One region of the Mesorhizobium sp. CO1-1-8 genome, then DNA from elsewhere that is predicted to be linked to it. Evidence: riboswitches for the same ligand, from Rfam matches in the RefSeq annotation. Region 1 holds a riboswitch; each other region holds the start of a gene.

Region 1 (4,207 bases):
CTGACCGGGGACCGCAACCCCTGGAAATCGCCGATGATGATGCGCCCGTTGACGCCTTCGGCATCGATCTCGGGAAGCCTGAGCGCTCCTGTGTTCTCGAACACAGGAGCCACCTCTTCCTTGTCGTCCGGCAGCGCCAGCCATGTCTGCAGGCCGGATACCGACATCGGCGCGCCACGCAGTTCCTCCGGCGTACGCTCCGAATGGACGATGCCGCGGCCGGCGGTCATCAAATTCACGTCGCCGGGCTGAATGACCATTTCGGTGCCGAGTGAGTCGCGGTGCCGGATCTTGCCGTCGAACAGATAGGTGACTGTCGACAGTCCGATATGCGGATGCGGACGGACGTCGAGCGCCTGGCCGGCCCGCAGGATCGCGGGACCCATGCGGTCGAAGAAGATGAACGGCCCGACCAGCCGCCTTTTTGCCGTCGGCAGGGCACGGCGCACCTGAAAACCACCGATGTCCTTGGCGTTCGGGATGACCATCAGCTCGATCTGGTCGCTGGCAAAGGCGTCGCCTGCCTCAGGGTCTTTCCCGGGGAAGAAGCTCATGGAATCTCCTTGTCAGCGTCCAATGGCTGCTTTGACGGCATTAGGCGAACCGGATGGCTGCCTTTGCCCGCAGCTTGGCCGCCACCTCTTCGCGATTACGCGGATGCTGATGGGTTTCCAGGGAATCGAGCAGTTCGCGCGCCGAGGCCGCGATGGCTTCGACGGCATGGTCGAAGGCGTGCTGGTTCTGCTTCGAGGGCCGCGTCGTTCCGCTCAGCTTGCGGACGAACTGAAGAGCCGCGTCGCGCACCTCGTCATTGGTTGCCGGTGGATCAAAATTGAACAGGGTCTTGATGTTTCTGCACATCGCTTCCGTATCTCCTCTTGTCCTTGAGCTGTTTCAATCGGAACGAGTCATATCCTCGATCATGATCATGTCCAAAAACCGGTGAGGCGAGCCATCGTTCGGACCGGGCCTCAATCCGCGTCGAGTGGCTCCGTTCCAACCGGCTTGCCGTCGCGCGACAGCCTGATCTTCTCGACCTTGTCCTCGGCGGCCTTCAGCAGCCGATCGCAATGCGCCTTCAGCGCCTCGCCACGTTCATAGATCCGGATCGACTGGTCGAGCGGCACGTCGCCACGCTCCAGATCATCGACGATCTTCTCCAGCGCATCGAGTGCCTGCTCGAAGCTCATCGCCTTGACGTCTTCGTTGGTCTCACCAGCCATCATTCATCCTTTCATCAGTCGCCCGACATGGGCGGCGACCGAAAATGCCAATCCCTGCAGATCGTAGCCGCCCTCGAGCAGGCTGACGAGCCGGTTGCCGCTGTGGCGTGCGGCGCGCTGCATCAGCTGGCCGGTCGCCCAGTCGAAATCATCCTCGGTCAGATTGATTTCGGCCAGGGGATCGCGGTGATGCGCGTCGAACCCCGCCGAAATGATAATCAGGTCGGGCGCGAAATTGTCGAGCGCGGGCAGGACGCGCGACAGGAAGGCATCGCGAAACACCTCGCTGCCGGTCTGCGGCGCCAAAGGCGCGTTGACGATGTTGCCGGCGCCCGTTTCGTTCTTCGCTCCGGTGCCGGGATAAAGCGGCATCTGGTGTGTCGAGCAATAGAGCACCGACGGATCGTTCCAGAAAATATCCTGCGTGCCATTGCCGTGATGCACGTCCCAATCGACGATGGCGACGCGCTCGACACCGTGTTTCTTCTGCGCATAGCGCGCCGCGATCGCCGCCGTGTTGAACAGGCAAAAGCCCATCGCCGTGGTTTTTTCGGCGTGGTGGCCAGGCGGCCGGGCGGCGACGAAGACATTGTCGGCGCGGCCCGAAAAGACGTCATCAACGGCGGCGTTGGCGGCGCCGATCGCGGTGATCGCCGCTTGCCAGCTCTTCGGACTGGCAGTGGTGTCGGCATCGATGCGGGCAATCCCCTCGTCGGGGATGGCGGCGCGCACGCGGGCGACGAAATCGGCGGGATGCGCGTAGAGGATGGTGGCCTCGTCGCCTTCCGGCGCCTGGATACGATCGAGCCCGGCAAAGGCTTCCTCATCGAGCACGCGCTCGATGGCACGCAGGCGGTCGGGCCGCTCGGGATGTCCGGGCGGCGTGAGATGCTCGAGGAAGATCGGATGGGTGTAGAGACGGGTGGTCATCGTCCTAATCTAGTGACCCGGATCGACAAAGGCCATGCACGGGCGGCCGATGACTGGGGAAAATCGCGACTGCGTCCATTCGCGTCGCCGCAGGCATTGGCCTCGCCGGCGCTTCGGCGTAAGGTCCCTGGTACTGCCTGGTGCCCGCCTGTCTGTTTGTTTTAGCCGCATTCTGCGACGCCAAGTGATTCCACTTGGCTGCAAATGCTCTGGCGGGAGAATCGGGAACACGGTTGAACTCCGTGGCGTGCCCAACGCTGTGAGGGGGACCGCGCCGGTAAATGCCACTGTCGATGACGGGAAGGCACCGGACGCGGGTTGATCCCGAGCCAGAAGACCGGCCTGGCAGGCATCGTCATCCGCATGGTCAGGCGGGTGGCATGGATTGCAATCGCAAGGGGACGAGCGATGCCGGAACATATGACCGCTGCCATTGACGATGGATTTGACCAGAATGCGCGCGATGCGGTCTATCGCGCCATGTTCACGCGGCGTGACGTGCGCAGCCATTTCCTGCCCACCGCGATCGATGACGACGTGCTGGCGCGGCTGCTGCTTGCTGCCCATCACGCGCCATCGGTCGGCTTCATGCAGCCATGGAATTTCATTGTCATTCGTGACATCGAGCGACGCGAAAGGGTGCGCGACCTGTTCCTGGCCGCGCGCGAGCAGGAACTGCCGGCGATCGAGGCGGAAAAACAGGCGCTGTACCGCAAGCTCAAGCTGGAAGGCATCTGCGAGAGCGCGCTCAACATCTGCATCACCTGCGATCGGCAGCGCTCGAAGGGTTCGCCGCTGGGACGCTGGCACAATCCGGAGATGGATCTCTACAGCACCGTCTGCGCGGTGCAGAATTTCTGGCTGGCCGCGCGTGCCGAGGGCGTTGGCGTCGGCTGGGTGAGCATCATCGAGGCTGCGGCGCTAAGGCGGCTGTTGGCCATTCCGGATCACGTAACGCCGGTCGCCTATCTCTGCGTCGGCCGTGTTTCCGAGTTCGCTCCCAAACCGGACCTTGAAACGCACGGCTGGGGACGGCGGCTGCCGCTGCCGGAGCTGATCATGAGCGAGACTTTTTCCGGGCAAGGCGAGACACAGCTCAAATCCACCGTGGCGCGCCTCAACACCGTTTCTGCCGCACCAGACACCATCCGCCCAGCCGATCAGGGTGTCGCGCCGGCCGTGCCCCAGCGCGAACCGCCGAAGGAGGCCAGCGCCTTGTCCTTGAGCTCCCTGAACTTCGACGACGCCTCGGCCAGCCGGGCGTCCCAGGCCGGATCCGGCATCTGGCCCGCGATGGTCTTGAAATAGACCTGCATCAGGCAGGCGATGGCAAAGGGTTCAATGAACGCCGCCTTGAATGCCCAGGCGAAGACGATGGCGAGCACAAAAGCCCACCCGGCGAGTTGGCCAGGCATCAGGAACAGAATCGCACCGGCAGGCGCCAGCATCATCAGAAAGATGATGAACGACACGCCCCACATGATGACCGCCAGCCAGACGGCGTTCTTGACCATGACCTTGCCGTTCTGGGCATAGAGCACGACGCCTTGGCGCGCCGTCTCGAAGGGCGAGGCTGAATTGATGCGGATGTTGTAGCCGAGGATGATCTCGTCGACATAGGTCAGCGACAGGCGGATCACCGTATTGATGAAGGAGACCAGGCCGCTCAGGCCCGGGATCGGCAGGAAGGCGGCGATACCGCCGAGCACGCCGGTGATGGCGCCGATGGCACCCTTGACGAGTTGGTCGACGGCGAAAAGGATGTTGGCCTCGGCAAAACGCTGGGTGACGATATCCTTGGCATAGGCGATCTGATCCTGACCGCCGGGAATGTCGCGGCCGTCGATCAGATGAACCATGACGGCGATGTGGCCGGCCTTGACGATATAGAGGATGTATTCGCGGATCCAGTAGACCGCGATCGAGACGATACCGAAACCGACCACCCCACCCCACAGGGCAAAGGACGGCGACCCGTCGGGATCAGTGGAGATATGGCCGACGCCATAGCCGACCGAAGCGCCGGTGCCGGTCGCCATGATGTAGGCCAGCGT
Region 2 (4,207 bases), on a different contig from region 1:
GTCCGACGACGCTATGGGAAACGACGGAAGCGCTAAAGGGCTTAGGGCCTGAAGCCGACAAGCTTCGGGTGCTGTTCGTCTCCATCGATCCCATCCGAGACACGCCGAAATTCATGGCGCGCTACCTGCAATCGTTCGACAAGCACATCACCGGCCTGACGGGAACAGAAGCCGAAATCGCTGCCGTCGGGAAGGAGTACCGCATCTACTACAAGAGGGTGCCGACAGACGACGGCGACTACACAATGGACCACACGGCGACAATGTTTCTGATGGACGCCGATGGGCAGTTCGTGGGCACGATCTCCTACGGTGAGGAGATGGCGATGCGACTCCAGAAGCTACGCAAGCTCGTCGGAGCAGCAACATGAAGTCGGGCCACACCCAGATTTGCAGGCCATGGCTGGAGGTGGGCTTGACCTTCCTCATCGGCGCGGGGGCGGGCCTGGCCGTCTTTGTGTGGATCGTGACGCAATCCCCCGGATGGTCGCCTTTCTATCTCGACAACGACGGTCCGGGTGTCTTCGACGCCTTTGTGGCCGCGTGGCCGTTCGGCCAGGCCGCCATCCTCTTTCATCATGTGCTGCCCGGCATGGGCCGCGATTGAATAGGGGCGGCCGCGTCCGCGTGGCCGCCTCTTCCATCACGTTAGCAATGGCGGTCACAAGTCCGTCCTACCGGAGAATCATCGATGTCCACCGCAACGCTTGCGGCGCAGCTGGAAACCGCTGTCAGCACCCGGCTCTATCGCGCCATCTGGCGCTGGCACTTCTATGCCGGCCTCTATGTCATCCCGTTCCTGACTGTGCTCGCCTGTACCGGGCTGATCATGGTCTACGGCAACTCAATCGAAACCTTCCTCGGTGCCAAGCACTACGTAGGGCCAGGTGGCGAGCGTGCCTCTTATGAAGCACAGTCGGCGGCCGCCGTCGCCGCGATCCCCGCAGGCACGCTGAAGCTCATGGTCGTGCCACAGGAGGACGACCGAGCCACCGTTTTCATTGTTCAAGGCAACGGCAAGGACAATGTCGTCGCCGTCGATCCGCACGGGCCCAAGGTGTTGGACACGATCGCCAAGGACGACACCTGGTTCTACTGGGCCGACAACATACATGGCACCTTGCTGATGGGTGATGTTGGTGACCGGCTAATCGAAGTCGCGGCCGGTCTCGGTATCGTGCTGATCCTGACCGGTCTCTACATGTGGTGGCCGCGCAATAGCACCTCGCTCGCGCGAGCATTGTTGCCGAACCTGACGCAGGGCGGACGCAGCTTTTGGAAAAACCTGCACGTGTCGCTCGGATTCTACGTCTCGGTCGTTCTGCTTTTCTTTCTGCTCTCCGGCCTGTCATGGACCGGCATTTGGGGCGCCAAGATAGTTCAGGCCTGGAGCACGTTCCCTGCGGCCAAATGGGACAATGTCCCGCTTTCCGATAAGACCCATGCCGGCATGAACCATGGCGCGATGAAGGAAGTCCCCTGGACACTGGAGCAGACTCCAATGCCGAAGTCCGGCTCACAGGCGGGCACCGCCGGATTGGAAACGGGGACTGTCAATCTCGATACGGTTGCCGCCTACGCCCATGCCAACGGCTTTACCGAGCAGTTCCGCATCAACGCGCCGCAGGACGCGGGTGGCGTCTACACGGTTTCGGCCGACTCCATGAATGCCGACACCCATAATCCTTTTGGCGACCGTACCATCCATATCGATCGCTACAGCGGCAAGATTCTGGCCGACGTGCGCTTCGCCGACTATGGGTTGGCCGGCAAGGCGATGGCAGTCGGCATTGCCTTACACCAAGCCAATCTCGGGTGGTGGAATACTGCGCTCAACCTACTCTTTTGCCTCTCCGTCATCGCCATGGCGCTCTCGGGCGTCCTTATGTGGTGGAAGCGCAGGCCGGCGGGGCGGCTGGGCGCGCCTCTCTACCCCCGCAACTACAGGATCCCGGTAGCCGTCCTGGCGATCGCTATTGCGGTTTCCATCATCTTCCCGCTGACCGGACTGGGCATCCTGGCCTTTGCCATTATTGATTTCCTGTTGCCCAAGCGTCTGAAGGAGGCAGGTTTCCAGGCAGCGAGGGCTTGAGGACCGTCGACTGACACTCTCATTGACGAATGTGAGCTGGTAGAATGCCAGCCTCCTCGTCTCTCACTTGGTGCGCATGGTTTCCGAACGCACCCGTTCGGAAGTGGGAATGGGCAGGCCGAACCGGCCGAAACCCGACCGCCCCGCGACGTTATGCGAAGAGCAGCCTTTCGAGAAAGTCACTGGCGACCCGGTCGGGGAGCTGGGAAGACGAAAGGTCTCGGAGACGCTCGAGTCAGGAGACTGGCCGTGCGCATCGATCAACCCAAACGTCGTCGGGTGCGGCGGCAAAGGAGAACGATATGCATATCGAACCTGGACTTGTGAGCGATTCAAAGATCTGGTTGAGCTACCTCACCGCCGCTGGCGCTGGCGCCTACTCGATCAAGCTTGCCTGGCGCAGCGTGACGGAGAGCGGCCCCTTGCCACTCCTCCTGCGCAGCTTCATGACGACGGCTCTTGTATTCTGCTTTTTCGAGGTGTTGCCGCACTATTCCGTCGGCGTTTCGGAGGTGCATCTGATCCTCGGTTCGACGTTGTTTCTGATCTTTGGCGCCGCGCCTGCAGCGATCGGATTGGCCCTAGGCCTGCTGGCCCAGGGCCTGTTCTTTGCCTCGTTCGATCTCCCTCAGTACGGGATGAACATAACGACGCTGCTCGTACCGCTCTTTGGACTGACAGCCTTGGCGGGCAGGATCATCGCGCCGGCGACGCCCTATATCGACCTGAAGTACAGACAAGCCCTGGCGCTCTCGACCAGCTACCAAGCCGGTATCGTCGCATGGGTCGCATTCTGGGCGCTCTATGGACAGGGTTTCGGTGCTGACAACGTCCATTCCATTGCAGCGTTCGGCGGAGCATACATGCTGGTGATAATCGTCGAACCGCTCGCCGACCTCGCCGTTCTGGCATGCGCCAGAACTGTTGTCGCTCTGCGCGGCAGCGCTTTCATCGAACGTCGGCTCTACAATCCGGCTTGATCGATTTTACTAAAGGGGATCGTCTCCGGATTGAAATGGCGGCAGGCATTCCTGCCGCCATTTCGCGTCAATCGATTGGTCTGGTGATCCCCCCACAATGTCGAAATTTTTCTTTAGCTCCCGCCGCAACCCTGCGCATGGACTGAGTGAGAACTATGTCGATGCCTTCGCGGGGGCGGGTTAGTAGATCCACGGCACCGATGATGGTCGCGCTGGACAGTCTCGTCATTTGCCTGACACTGCTGACCCAGTATTGCGCCAGCCTGCAGGGGAAGTGGATGTGATGATGTGGGAACAGCACACGATTCTGGAAGGCAAAGTTCACGTCTATGGGCGTTGCCGCGACTTCTCCAGGACGCGGCATTCGTCTGCGGTGTTGATCGCTCACAGGATGTGGTGAGCGCTGCCGCCCGCCAGTTCGGTGATGCAGTGCGCGCCGGACGAGCCGAGTTCCGCGTCGGGACGGTCGAAAAACTGCCCTTGCCGGATGCCACATTCGACAAAGCCCTCAGCGTCCACACAGTATACTTCTGACAGAGCCTTAGAGCTGGATCCGCGGAGCTCGCACGAGTTCTCGCGCCGGGTGGGCGATTCGTGTTGGGCTTCCTTCCAAGGCGTATATGGACCGGATGAACATGCCAGAAGATATCTTTACCTCGCGCGAGCCGGACGAGGTCATTGCAGCCTTGCAAGATGCCGGGTTCAGCGACACCGAGGTACGAAGGCCGAACTCGGAAACGGAATGGCTCGTTGCGACAGGTGTGCGAAGATGAGCTGACCACGCGGAGCAAAATTCGAGCGATCCATGGCGGCTTGCCGAGGAAGATCATCGGCCGCGTTTTTTTCGATGGCATGAGTGGCGGTTCTCCGCCTCGGCTACCCAACATCCTGACCACGATCGCCGTACTTATAGGTGAGGCCAATCCGCACTTCGTTTATCGACAGATCGGCGCCGAAGGGAGTAAATATGCTTCTATCGGCACGCTCGGTCCCAAAATCGGTATAGCGATATTCAGCACGTCCAATCAGGCCATCCGTAAAAGTTAGGTGACACCCGCACCGATTGCCGATCCGGGCTAGGCATTCTCGATTCAGCGCCGCTGACAGTGTTGTCGACATCATATTTGCGAACGCA
Region 3 (4,207 bases), on a different contig from region 1:
CCACCCATGTGCGCCATCCGATCTGGTTACCGGCCCTCAAGGCCGCGGACGCGCGCACCTTCGCCTCGCTCTATGCGGTTGAATCCTTTGCTCGCGCCACGGTGTCGAGCGTCATCCCGATCCAGGCCTATGAGATCCTGCACAACGAGCAGATCGTCTCGATCCTCTACACCGTGGTGGCGATGCTCGGCCTGTCGGTGACATTGTTCATGCCGATGCTGATCCGCCGCTTTGCCCGCCGCTGGGTCTACACATCAGGCGCCTGCCTGCTGGCCATCGGCTCGCTGTTCTTCGTCACCGACACGCTTGCCGGGCAACTGGCCGGCATGCTGTGCCGGGTGATGGGCGCCAGCGCGCTGTCGATCACGCTCAACCTCTACATCATGGACCACATCCGCAAGACCGACTTCATGCAGGCCGAATCGCTGCGCATGGCGTGGTCGATGCTGGCCTGGACCGGCGGGCCGACGCTAGGCATCTTCCTCTACACGCGCTTCGGCGTCTATGCCGCGCATGGTGCGGTCGCGGTGTTCGCGTTAGCCCTGCTGGCACTGTTCTGGACCTACCGGCTCGGCGACAACCCGTCGATCCGCCCGGGCAAGACGCGACCAGTCAACCCGCTCGCCAATATCGGCCGCTTCGTCGCGCAGCCCAGGCTCAGGCTGGCCTGGCTGATCGCCTTTGGGCGCTCCTGTTTCTGGACGACGTTCTTTGTCTATGGGCCGCTGTTCATGGTCGTTACGGGTGAGGGCAAGCTGGCCGGCGGCCTGCTGGTTTCGGCCGGCAACGCGCTTTTGTTCATGGCGATTTTCTGGGGCAAGGCAGGAAAGCGCTTTGGCGGCCGCGGGACCATGACATTCGCCTATTTCGCGATGTCGGCCGCGCTGCTTGCGGCGGGTTTCGTTGGCGAAACCGTGCCGCTGCTTACCGGCGCCTTCCTGCTCTGCGGCGCCTTCTTCACCATTGCGCTCGACGCACTCGGCTCGACCGCCTTCATGCGCTCGGTGCGCTCCTACGAAAGATCGCAGATGGCGGCGGTCTACCGCACCTATCTCGACTTTTCCGAGCTGACGCCGCCGCTGGTCTATTCGGTGGTGCTGGCCTTCTTCGGCCTGGGCTCGGTGTTCGTCACGCTCGGCCTGCTGGCGGCGGTCTGCGGCTTTGTGACGTGGCGCTATCTGCCGAAATCGCTTTGACCCATGGCGCATTCGCAATGGTCGCCGGCGGAATTTGGTTTGCCGGGGGCGAGGATTCTGCCTATAGTCACCAGTGTCGCCGGTTCCATTTTGGAGCCAAGAGGGAATGCGGTGAGGGCGAATTCGCCCAATGCCGTGGCTGCCCCCGCAACTGTGTGCGGTAGTCCTCTCCATATGCCACTGAAGATTTTTCTTCGGGAAGGTGGGGAAGGACGCTGATCCGTGAGCCAGGAGACCTGCCGGCGACAGGAAACTGACTTCGATGCCCTCGGGTGGAGGGCGAAAGGACAAGACATGACTACCGCTTCCGTCTCCCTCGGCGCCTCCGTCTCCTCGCAGTCGCGCTTCATGCAGCTCGCGCTTGCCGCGCTGCTAGGCATTTTCGTGATAGGCTTTGTCGGCTTCTCGCATATCGATGCGGTCCACAACGCGGCTCACGACTATCGCCATTCGATGGCGTTTCCTTGTCACTGACGAGGGGCTGACATCATGAATCTGTTTCGCAACGTCGTGTTCATCGCGGCGACCGCAGGGCTCGTGGCCGGCGTCGTTCTCGCCTGCCTGCAGGCCTATGCCACCGTGCCGCTGATCCTGAAGGCCGAAGTCTACGAACAGGCGGGCGGCGGGCATCACCATGACCATGCCGCTCCGGCCGCAACGGATAGCAATGCGATGAGCACAACTGCTCCGGCGGGAGATACCATGAGCTCTGCCGCCCCGGCGGCGGAAGCCGCTCCGGCAGACGAAGGCTGGGCGCCGGCAGACGGTTTCGAGCGTTTCGCCTTCAGCGTGCTTGCCAACATCGTCACCGGCATCGGCTTCGCGCTGATCCTGGTCGCGGTTTCCGAATTCGCTGGCGGCATCGGCGGTTGGCGCCAGGGCGTGTTCTGGGGCCTGGCCGGCTTTGCCGTGTTCACGCTGGCGCCGGGCCTCGGCCTGCCGCCGGAACTGCCGGCCATGCCGGCCGCCGATCTCACCCAGCGCCAGATCTGGTGGTGGGCAACGGTGGCGGCAACCGCTGCCGGTCTCGGCCTGATCGCTTTCCGAAAGTCGCTGCCGCTGGCGATCCTTGCCGTCCTTTTGATCGTCGCACCGCATGTTGTCGGTGCACCGCAGCCCGACAGTTACGAGACGGCGATTCCGGAAGGGCTGCATCACCAGTTCGTGGTGGCGGTGACCGTCACCAATCTGGTGTTCTGGCTGGTGCTCGGCGCGGTCGTCGGCGTGGTGCGCGGCCGCTTCACCGGCACCGCGACCAGCCTGCGCGACAGCTTTGCCTGATCGCAAGACACTGACCTTCCTCATCGGCGGTGCGCGCTCCGGCAAGAGTGTGCACGCCGAAATTTTGGCGACCGCCTTGCCGCCGCCCTGGACCTATGTCGCCACGGCGCAAGCCTATGATGACGAGATGCGCGAGCGCATCGCGCTGCACCGATCGCGGCGCGGCGAAGGCTGGACGACCATCGACGCACCGCTCAATCTCGCCGGTACGCTTGCTGCCTTGCCGGAGGATCGGCCGGTGCTCGTCGACTGCCTGACGCTGTGGCTGACCAACCATATGCTGGCCGAACACGATTTCGACCTTGAATGCCGGCGCTTGGCGGAGGTGCTGTCGCGGCCGCGGGGACCCTGGTTCGTGGTGTCCAATGAGGTCGGACAAGGCATCGTGCCGGAAAATGCACTGGCGCGCCGGTTTCGCGATGCCGCCGGTCGGCTCAACCAGCAGGTCGCCGCTGTCGCCGATACGGTGCTGCTGATGGTGGCGGGGCTGCCGCTCAAGGTGAAATGACATGACCGACATCGACGATAAGGACGAAGAACGCCACCGCGCCAAGATGGCCAAGCGCAAGGCGGTGCAGGATGCCGAAGTGGCGAGCAAGACGGTCGAGAAGGGGTTGCTGATCGTCAACACCGGTCCCGGCAAGGGCAAGAGCACGGCTGCCTTCGGGCTGGCGCTGCGCATGCTCGGCTACGGCAAGCGTGTCGGTGTCGTCCAGTTCATCAAGGGCAAATGGCACACCGGCGAGAAGGACGCGTTTGCTGCCTTCGGAGACCGCGTCGTCTGGCACGCGATGGGCGAGGGGTTCACCTGGGAAACGCAGGATCTGAAGCGTGACATCGCCGCCGCCGAAGCCGCGTGGGCCAAGGTGCTCGAACTGATGGCCGATCCGTCGATCAGCCTGCTGGTGCTGGACGAACTGAACATTGCCTTACGCTACGACTACCTCGATCTCGACAAGGTGGTTGCAGCGTTGAAAGCGCGGCGCGAGGGCCTGCATGTCGTCGTCACCGGCCGCAACGCCAAGCCGGCGCTGGTCGAGGCCGCCGACCTGGTCACCGAGATGGGCGTTACCAAGCACCATTTTTCCGCAGGCGTGAAGGCTCAGCAGGGGATCGAGTTCTGAACGCTTCTTATCCTCCCCACAAGGGGAGGGTAAAGTGGGTCACACCACGATAACGATGACCGAAACCAACCCAAACAGCGCGATCAGCAGATAGTCGGCGACGCGATAGAGTTTCAGCGCTTGCCTGATGTCGAGGCTGTCGGCTTCGCGGCGGCCGCCTTCGCCCATGAAGACGTCGTCGACCAGCACGCCGCCGTAGCTGCGCGGCCCGGCGAGCGCCAGGCCGAGCGCACCGGCCATCGCCGCTTCCGGCCAGCCGGCATTGGGCGAGCGGTGTTTTTTCGCGTCGCGCCATACCGCATGCCAGGCATTTTTCGCATCAGCGCCTTTGACGAAGAACGCCGCGAGCACGATCAGCAGCGCCGTCAGCCGCGACGCCGGCAGGTTGATCCAGTCGTCGAAGCGCGCCGCCGCCCAGCCGAACGCCTCGTGGCGCGGGGTGCGGTGGCCGATCATCGAATCGGCGGTGTTGGCGGCCTTGTAGGCGGCGCCGCCGGCCAGGCCGCCGACGCCGGTCCAGAAGGCAGGGGCGACGATGCCGTCGGAAAAATTCTCGGCCAGGCTCTCGATCGCCGCGCGGCAGACACCGGCCCTGTCGAGCGTTTC

What was found. Region 1 has a riboswitch for cobalamin ahead of bluB (5,6-dimethylbenzimidazole synthase). Riboswitches for the same ligand answer to the same signal wherever they lie in the genome.
Region 2: it holds a riboswitch for cobalamin, as region 1 does, so the genes downstream of both, LB558_RS07425 (energy-coupling factor ABC transporter permease) here and bluB (5,6-dimethylbenzimidazole synthase) in region 1, are expected to answer to the same signal.
Region 3: it holds a riboswitch for cobalamin, as region 1 does, so the genes downstream of both, LB558_RS12080 (CbtB domain-containing protein) here and bluB (5,6-dimethylbenzimidazole synthase) in region 1, are expected to answer to the same signal.

Annotation. Positions count from the first base shown of each region.
Region 1 covers NZ_JAIUGZ010000002.1:405,443-409,649, reverse strand. The annotation lists gene LB558_RS05350 (pirin family protein) at 1-554, opposite strand, end outside; gene LB558_RS05345 (DUF2277 domain-containing protein) at 595-861, opposite strand; gene LB558_RS05340 (exodeoxyribonuclease VII small subunit) at 972-1,223, opposite strand; gene LB558_RS05335 (histone deacetylase family protein) at 1,227-2,153, opposite strand; cobalamin riboswitch at 2,332-2,514, shown strand; partial or broken gene bluB (5,6-dimethylbenzimidazole synthase) at 2,517-3,143, shown strand; gene LB558_RS05325 (hypothetical protein) at 3,314-4,207, opposite strand, start outside.
Region 2 covers NZ_JAIUGZ010000003.1:208,393-212,599, reverse strand. The annotation lists gene LB558_RS07440 (SCO family protein) at 1-371, shown strand, start outside; gene LB558_RS07435 (hypothetical protein) at 416-607, shown strand; gene LB558_RS07430 (PepSY-associated TM helix domain-containing protein) at 692-2,092, shown strand; cobalamin riboswitch at 2,153-2,359, shown strand; gene LB558_RS07425 (energy-coupling factor ABC transporter permease) at 2,395-3,072, shown strand; gene LB558_RS33160 (methyltransferase domain-containing protein) at 3,361-3,606, shown strand; gene LB558_RS07415 (hypothetical protein) at 3,823-4,119, shown strand.
Region 3 covers NZ_JAIUGZ010000005.1:104,896-109,102, reverse strand. The annotation lists gene LB558_RS12085 (MFS transporter) at 1-1,196, shown strand, start outside; cobalamin riboswitch at 1,260-1,455, shown strand; gene LB558_RS12080 (CbtB domain-containing protein) at 1,491-1,670, shown strand; gene LB558_RS12075 (CbtA family protein) at 1,686-2,477, shown strand; gene cobU (bifunctional adenosylcobinamide kinase/adenosylcobinamide-phosphate guanylyltransferase) at 2,470-2,985, shown strand; gene cobO (cob(I)yrinic acid a,c-diamide adenosyltransferase) at 2,987-3,601, shown strand; gene cbiB (adenosylcobinamide-phosphate synthase CbiB) at 3,641-4,207, opposite strand, start outside.